DNA from 3 places in the Micromonospora olivasterospora genome. Region 2 is predicted to be linked to each of the others. Evidence: predicted binding sites of a transcription regulator. Region 2 holds the regulator's gene; each other region holds the start of a gene.
The links. The regulator HrcA, encoded in region 2, represses chaperone genes, less so after heat shock. The targets are predictions, from matches to a motif close to GGTTNGCACNCTCNNNNNGAGNGTGCNAACC.
Positions count from the first base shown of each region.

Region 1: the regulator HrcA is predicted to act here: its motif matches at 1,484-1,514, upstream of groL (chaperonin GroEL).
Region 3: the regulator HrcA is predicted to act here: its motif matches at 814-844, upstream of groES (co-chaperone GroES).

Region 1 is NZ_VLKE01000001.1:1,963,328-1,965,591, forward strand. Features, by position in the region: gene groL (chaperonin GroEL) at 1-1,290, opposite strand, end outside; gene JD77_RS08980 (hypothetical protein) at 1,607-2,264, opposite strand, start outside.
Region 2 is NZ_VLKE01000001.1:1,118,077-1,120,340, forward strand. Features, by position in the region: gene dnaJ (molecular chaperone DnaJ) at 1-216, opposite strand, end outside; gene hrcA (heat-inducible transcriptional repressor HrcA) at 293-1,315, opposite strand; gene JD77_RS04880 (DUF4870 domain-containing protein) at 1,580-2,200, shown strand; gene hemW (radical SAM family heme chaperone HemW) at 2,242-2,264, opposite strand, start outside.
Region 3 is NZ_VLKE01000001.1:1,639,513-1,641,776, reverse strand. Features, by position in the region: gene JD77_RS07335 (helix-turn-helix domain-containing protein) at 1-564, opposite strand, end outside; gene groES (co-chaperone GroES) at 979-1,293, shown strand; partial or broken gene groL (chaperonin GroEL) at 1,364-2,264, shown strand, end outside.

The DNA of each region.
Region 1 (2,264 bases), 850 kb from region 2:
CAGGTCCAGCTTGTCGAAGGCGGTCTTGCCGGCCTGCACCAGCGCGACGCCACCACCCGGGACGATGCCCTCCTCGACGGCGGCCTTCGCGTTGCGCACCGCGTCCTCGATGCGGTGCTTGCGCTCCTTCAGCTCGACCTCGGTGGCCGCGCCGACCTTGATCACCGCAACACCGCCGGCCAGCTTGGCCAGACGCTCCTGCAGCTTCTCCCGGTCGTAGTCGGAGTCGCTCTTCTCGATCTCGGCCCGGATCTGGTTCACCCGGCCCTGGATCTGCTCGGCGTCGCCGGCACCGTCGACGATGGTGGTCTCGTCCTTGGTCACCACGACCTTGCGGGCGCGGCCCAGCATGTCGAGGCCGACGGCGTCGAGCTTGAGGCCGACCTCCTCGCTGATGACCTGGCCACCGGTGAGGATGGCGATGTCGGCGAGCATGGCCTTGCGGCGGTCACCGAAGCCCGGCGCCTTGACGGCAACCGACTTGAAGGTGCCCCGGACCTTGTTGACGACCAGGGTCGCCAGGGCCTCGCCCTCGATGTCCTCGGCGATGATCAGCAGCGGCTTGCCGCTCTGCATGACCTTCTCCAGGATCGGGAGCAGGTCCTTCACCGACGAGATCTTGCTGTTGACGATCAGGAGGTACGGGTCGTCGAAGACGGCCTCCATACGCTCCGGGTCGGTCATGAAGTACGCGGAGATGTAGCCCTTGTCGAAGCGCATGCCCTCGGTGAGCTCGAGCTCCAGGCCGAAGGTGTTGCTCTCCTCGACGGTGATGACGCCTTCCTTGCCGACCTTGTCCATCGCCTCGGCGATGATCTCGCCGACGCTGGTGTCACCGGCCGAGATGGAGGCGGTGGAGGCGATCTGCTCCTTGGTCTCCACGTCCTTGGCGAGCTTGAGCAGCTCCTCCGAGACGCTGGCCACGGCGGCCTCGATGCCCCGCTTCAGGGCCATCGGGTTGGCGCCGGCGGCCACGTTGCGCAGGCCCTCACGAACCAGGGCCTGGGCCAGGACGGTCGCCGTCGTCGTGCCGTCACCGGCCACGTCGTCGGTCTTCTTCGCGACCTCCTTGACCAGCTCGGCGCCGATCTTCTCGTACGGGTCCTCGAGCTCGATCTCCTTGGCGATGCTCACACCATCGTTGGTGATGGTGGGGGCGCCCCACTTCTTCTCGAGCACGACGTTGCGGCCCTTGGGGCCGAGGGTCACCTTCACGGCGTCGGCGAGCTGGTTCATGCCCCGCTCGAGGCCGCGGCGAGCCTCCTCGTCGAACGCGATCATCTTGGCCATACGGCGTTGTCCTCCTGGACACTCACGGGCCACCCGAGTGTTGTGCCCCGGATGGGCCGCCTGGTGTACGCACCTTGGGACGTCGCCACCTGGCGACGACGACGTCCTTCGGCCGGGCCGGATAGCCCGCGACGACCGGCCATGTGCCGCCCGGCGGTCACCCACCGGGAGGCCGTGACCCCACCGCCCCGACCATTGGCACTCGCCGTATGCGAGTGCCAATGACTTGTTTAGCACTCTGCCCTGCCGAGTGCAAGCACGATGGGCCAGTCGGGCCGGCCCGGCGCGGCCCGACCAGCGCAACCGATCCGGGCGGTCAGCCGAGTTCACCCGCCAGCCGGGTGGCCGTCACCGGACCCTCGCAGGCCCGCTGCTCGGCGTACGTCACGACGAGGCCGACAAGGTGGACCAGGCCGTACGGGAGCGTGATCACGGCGGCCACCACCGCGTACGCGACGTCCCACCCGCTGAAGCTGGCCGCGTCGGCGGGATCGCCGAGCAGCACGCCCGCGACCTGTACCGGGGCCAGGACCAGCGAGAACACGGACGCCGCGAGCCTGACCAGCGCGATCCGCCCGAGCACCGGCCCGAGGCGGGCGTGGAACATCTCACGGGCCCGGCCCAGCGGGGCGCCGCGCTCGAAGAGCAGCACCGGGCCGAACAGGCCCAGCGCGACCATCGCGTACAGGCCGGGCAGGTAGCACAGGACCAGCCCGACCGCCACCAACAGGCCGTAGACCAGGGTCCAGCCCCACAGCGCCGGGGCGCGGCGCAGGCCGTACGGGAGGGCGGCGCCGACCGGGGCGGGCTGGCCGGCCGCCTGGCGCGCGATCACCCAGCTGCCGGCCGCCCAGCCGACCGCCTGGACGAGCGCGAGCAGGCAGACGAGACCGAGCATGGCGGCGAGAAGGACGCCGAAATCGGCGAGGTACCCATCGGGCAGCGGGGCCGGCGGCGCGCCCGGCGCCGTGGGC
Region 2 (2,264 bases):
CGCGAGCGGGTCGCCGCCCAGGTCGACGATCTGCCGTTTCCGGTCGTCCGAGAGGACCTCGTACGCGGCGTTGATGTCCTTGAACTTCTCCTGGGCCTCCGGGTCCGGATTCACGTCCGGGTGGAACTGCCGCGCCAGCTTGCGGTAGGCGCGCTTGATCTCGTCGTCGGAGGCGTCCCGGCTCACGCCGAGGATGCCGTAGTAGTCCCTGGCCACTGCGTTCGGTGTCCTCATGTTCGTCTCGCGTTGCGCCGGTTGTCGGTCGGAATCCGGCCGTGTCGGCCCTGACTGGTCAGTTCTGGGCCAGCAGCTCGCCCACGTAGCGTGCCACGGCCCTCACGGTGGCGATGGTGCCGGGGTAGTCCATCCGGGTGGGACCCAGCACGCCCAGGCCGCCGACAATGGTCGCACCGGGGCCGTACCCGGTGCTGACCACGGAGGCGGCGCGCAGGTTGTCGATCTCGTTCTCGTCGCCGATCAGCACCCGCGTCGTGCTCGGCTCGGCCTCGCCGATGAGCTTGAGCAGGACGACCTCCTCCTCCAACGCCTCCAGGATCGGCCGTAGCGAGCCCTGGAAGTCGAGCAGGCCGCCCCGGGTCAGGTTGGCGGTGCCGGCCAGCGCGATGCGCTCCTCGTGCCGCTCGACCAGCGTCTCCAGCAGCACGCTGGAGAGGGTGGCCATGGCCGGGCGCAGGTGCGCCGGCGACTCCTCGACCACCGCCTGCACCAGCGGCGGGGTGTCGGACAGCCGGGTGCCGACCAGCTTCTCGTTGAGCACCCGGCGCATGTCGGTGACGTCGTCGGCGGGCATCGGCGCGGGCAGCTCGACCAGCCGCTGCTCGACCCGGCCGGTGTCGGCGATCATCACGAGCATCAGCCGGGTGGTGGAGATCGGCACCAGCTCCAGGTGGCGTACGGAGGAGCGGGCCAGGCTCGGGTACTGCACGACGGCGACCTGCCGGGTCAGCTGGGCGAGCAGCCGGACGGTGCGGTGCACCACGTCGTCGAGGTCGACCGCGCCGGCCAGGAAGCGCTCGATCGCCCGGCGCTCGGCCGGGCTGAGCGGCTTGACCCGGGAGAGCCGGTCGACGAAGAGGCGGTAGCCGCGGTCGGTCGGGACCCGGCCCGCGCTGGTGTGTGGCTGCCGGATGTAGCCCTCCTCCTCCAGCACCGCCATGTCGTTGCGGACGGTCGCCGGGGACACGCCGAGCTGGTGCCGCTCGACCAGGGCCTTGCTGCCGACCGGCTCCTGGGTGGCGACGTAGTCCTCGACGATCGCGCGGAGCACGGCGAGCTTACGGTCGTCGAGACCCACTTGCCCCCACCTCCTGTCGCACGCCGGGACCGGCGCCGCACGTCCGCCCACCCGGCCGGGGCCGGGCGGCGCTCCTGGCACTCGACTGTAACGAGTGCCAGTCTACGTCGGCGGGGCCGCCGCCGAGAAGATCAACGACGGACGACGTGTGCGCCGCCCGCACCGCCCCGGGGCAGCGCCTGGGCGTTCCTGCCCGATCGTCCGGCCGGACCCGACCAGTGTCGCTCTGGTGTCCCCTTGCCGGCAGCCCCTACCGTGACGTACATGACTGAACCACCTCGCCCTCCCGGAGCGGGCGACCCCGGCGGCTGGCCGCCGGAGCCGACCCCGCCGTCGGCGCCGTACGGCTCGTCGGACGAGCCCCCCACCGCACCACTGTCCGGGGCACCCGGTGCGGCGGGCTATCCCCCGCCCGGGGGCTATCCGCCGCCTCCCGGCGGCCAGCCGCCGTCGGGCGGCTACCCCCCGCCCGGGGGCTACCCCCCGCCGGGTGGCGGCTATCCGAGCGGCGGCGCGTACGGCCCGCCGTCGGGCGGCTACGCGAACAACGAGGACAAGACGTGGGTGCTGGTCGCCCACTTCGGCGGCGCGGCGGGGATGTTCCTCGGCGGCGGCGTGCTCGGCTGGCTCGCGCCGCTGATCGCGCTGCTGGCCCGGGGCAACCAGTCGCCGACCGTCCGCGGGCACGCGGTCGCCGCGCTGAACTTCCAGCTCCTCTGGTCGGTCATCGCGCTGGTGGGCTGGATCCTCACCTGCATCCTGATCGGCGTCCTGGTCGCCCTCGCCGCCATGGCCATCGGCATCATCTTCGGCATCGTCGCCGGGCTGAAGGCCAACGAGGGGCAGCTGTACCGCTACCCGATGTCCGTCAGCTTCATCAAGTGACCCCCCCGGTCGGCCGCTCCCCGGCCGGCCGGGCACCAGGGTCAGGGCAGCAGGTCGCGCACGA
Region 3 (2,264 bases), 520 kb from region 2:
GACGTGCACGTGCGGCTCGGCGCCGACGGCCAGCAGGTGCTGGAGCTGCTCGCGCATGACGGCGCGGTCGCCGACCTGCCGGCGCAGCGTGTGCTCCTCCAGCACCGCGACGAACTGCGGGCGCGGGGTGGCGGTCAGCACCTCCTGCCGGGCGAGCCGGGTCACCACCCGCGTCTCGACCTCCTCGGCGGTCAGCTCCCCGCTCAGGGCGAGCATCGCCCGCGCGTATCCCTCGGTCTGGAGCAGGCCGGGAACCACGGTCGGGTCGTACCAGCGCAGCGCCGTCGCCTCCCGTTCGTTCTCGTCCCACGGGCGGAACCATTCCGGCGCGGCGTGGAACCGGATCAGCTCCAGCATGGCGATGAAGAGGCCGCCGGTGTCCAGCGCCGTGTCGATCCGGGCCAGGTAGTCCGGCCGGGCCGGGCTCTGCCCGGTCTCGACCGCGCTCACGTACGACGGCGAGTAGCTGACCAGCTTGCCCAGCTCCTCCTGGCTGAGCCCGCGCGCCTGGCGCGCCCGGCGTAGCTGGTCGCGCAGCAACGTCAGGGTGGGTATCCGTGACACTCGGTATTCCCTTCCTCGGCATGGGGTGCGGAACCCGAGGGACGTTAGGGAGTTGGGCGTGGCGTGGCGAGGCGCTCCCGGCGTGTTGCGGTAACGAGTGGCGGAAGTGTGGCGACCGGCGACCGTGCCCCGTTCCTGCGGGCAGCTCCACAGGGGCGCCGGCGCCCCTGTGCCGGCCCGGTCGAGGCGCGACACGACGATGGCAGTTGGCACTCTCCTTGACGGAGTGCTAGCCGAGGAATAACCTGCGATTAGCACTCTCACCCTGAGGGTGCCAACGCCCGGGCCCTGGTGCCCGGGGGTTGAGCGCCAGGCGGACCGGCACCCGCGACGACGGCCCCGCCCGGTGGCATGTGGCAGATTGACGCCGGTCGGCATGCTGACCGGCAACGAAACCAAGTACCCCAGGAGGGTATGCCCGTGACTACCGCGACCAAGGTTGCGATCAAGCCGCTCGAGGACCGGATCCTGGTCCAGGCGAACGAGGCTGAGACCACCACGGCGTCGGGCATCGTGATCCCCGACACCGCCAAGGAGAAGCCGCAGGAGGGCACCGTCCTCGCTGTCGGCCCGGGCCGCGTCGACGAGAAGGGCAACCGGATCCCGGTTGACGTCAAGGTCGGCGACACCGTCATCTACTCGAAGTACGGCGGCACCGAGGTCAAGTACGCCGGCGAGGAGTACCTGGTGCTCTCCGCCCGCGACGTCCTCGCGGTCATCGAGAAGTAAGCAACCGATCAGTGTCGTTGCCCCGGTCCGGCTCGCCGGGCCGGGGCAGCGTCGCTTCGAAGGGATACAGATGGCGAAGATCCTGAGCTTCTCGGACGACGCCCGGCACCTGCTGGAGCACGGTGTCAACGCCCTCGCGGACGCGGTCAAGGTCACCCTCGGCCCGCGCGGGCGCAACGTCGTCCTGGACAAGAAATTCGGTGCGCCCACGATCACCAACGACGGCGTGACCATCGCCAAGGAGATCGAGCTCACCAACCCGTACGAGAACCTCGGCGCGCAGCTGGTCAAGGAGGTGGCGACGAAGACCAACGACGTCGCCGGCGACGGGACCACCACCGCGACCGTGCTCGCCCAGGCGATGGTCCGCGAGGGCCTGCGCAACGTGACCGCCGGGGCCAACCCCGCCGGCCTCAAGCGCGGCATCGACGCGGCCGCCGCCAAGGTCTCCGAGGCCCTGCTGGGCCGGGCCGTCGAGGTCGCCGGCAAGGAGTCGATCGCGCACGTAGCGACGATCTCCGCGCAGGACGCCACCATCGGCGAGCTGATTGCCGAGGCGATGGAGAAGGTCGGCCGCGACGGCGTCATCACCGTCGAGGAGGGTTCGGCCCTCACCACCGAGCTGGACGTGACCGAGGGTCTCCAGTTCGACAAGGGCTTCATCTCCCCGAACTTCGTCACCGACGTGGAGTCGCAGGAGGCGGTCCTGGAGGACCCGTACATCCTGATCACCACGCAGAAGATCTCGGCGATCGAGGAGCTGCTGCCGCTGCTGGAGAAGGTCCTCCAGGACAGCAAGCCGCTGCTGATCATCGCCGAGGACGTCGAAGGTCAGGCGCTGTCCACCCTGGTGGTCAACGCGATCCGCAAGACCCTCAAGGTTTGCGCGGTCAAGGCCCGGGCTTCGGCGACCGCCGCAAGGCGATGCTCCAGGACATGGCGATCCTGACCGGTGCCGAGCTGATCGCCCC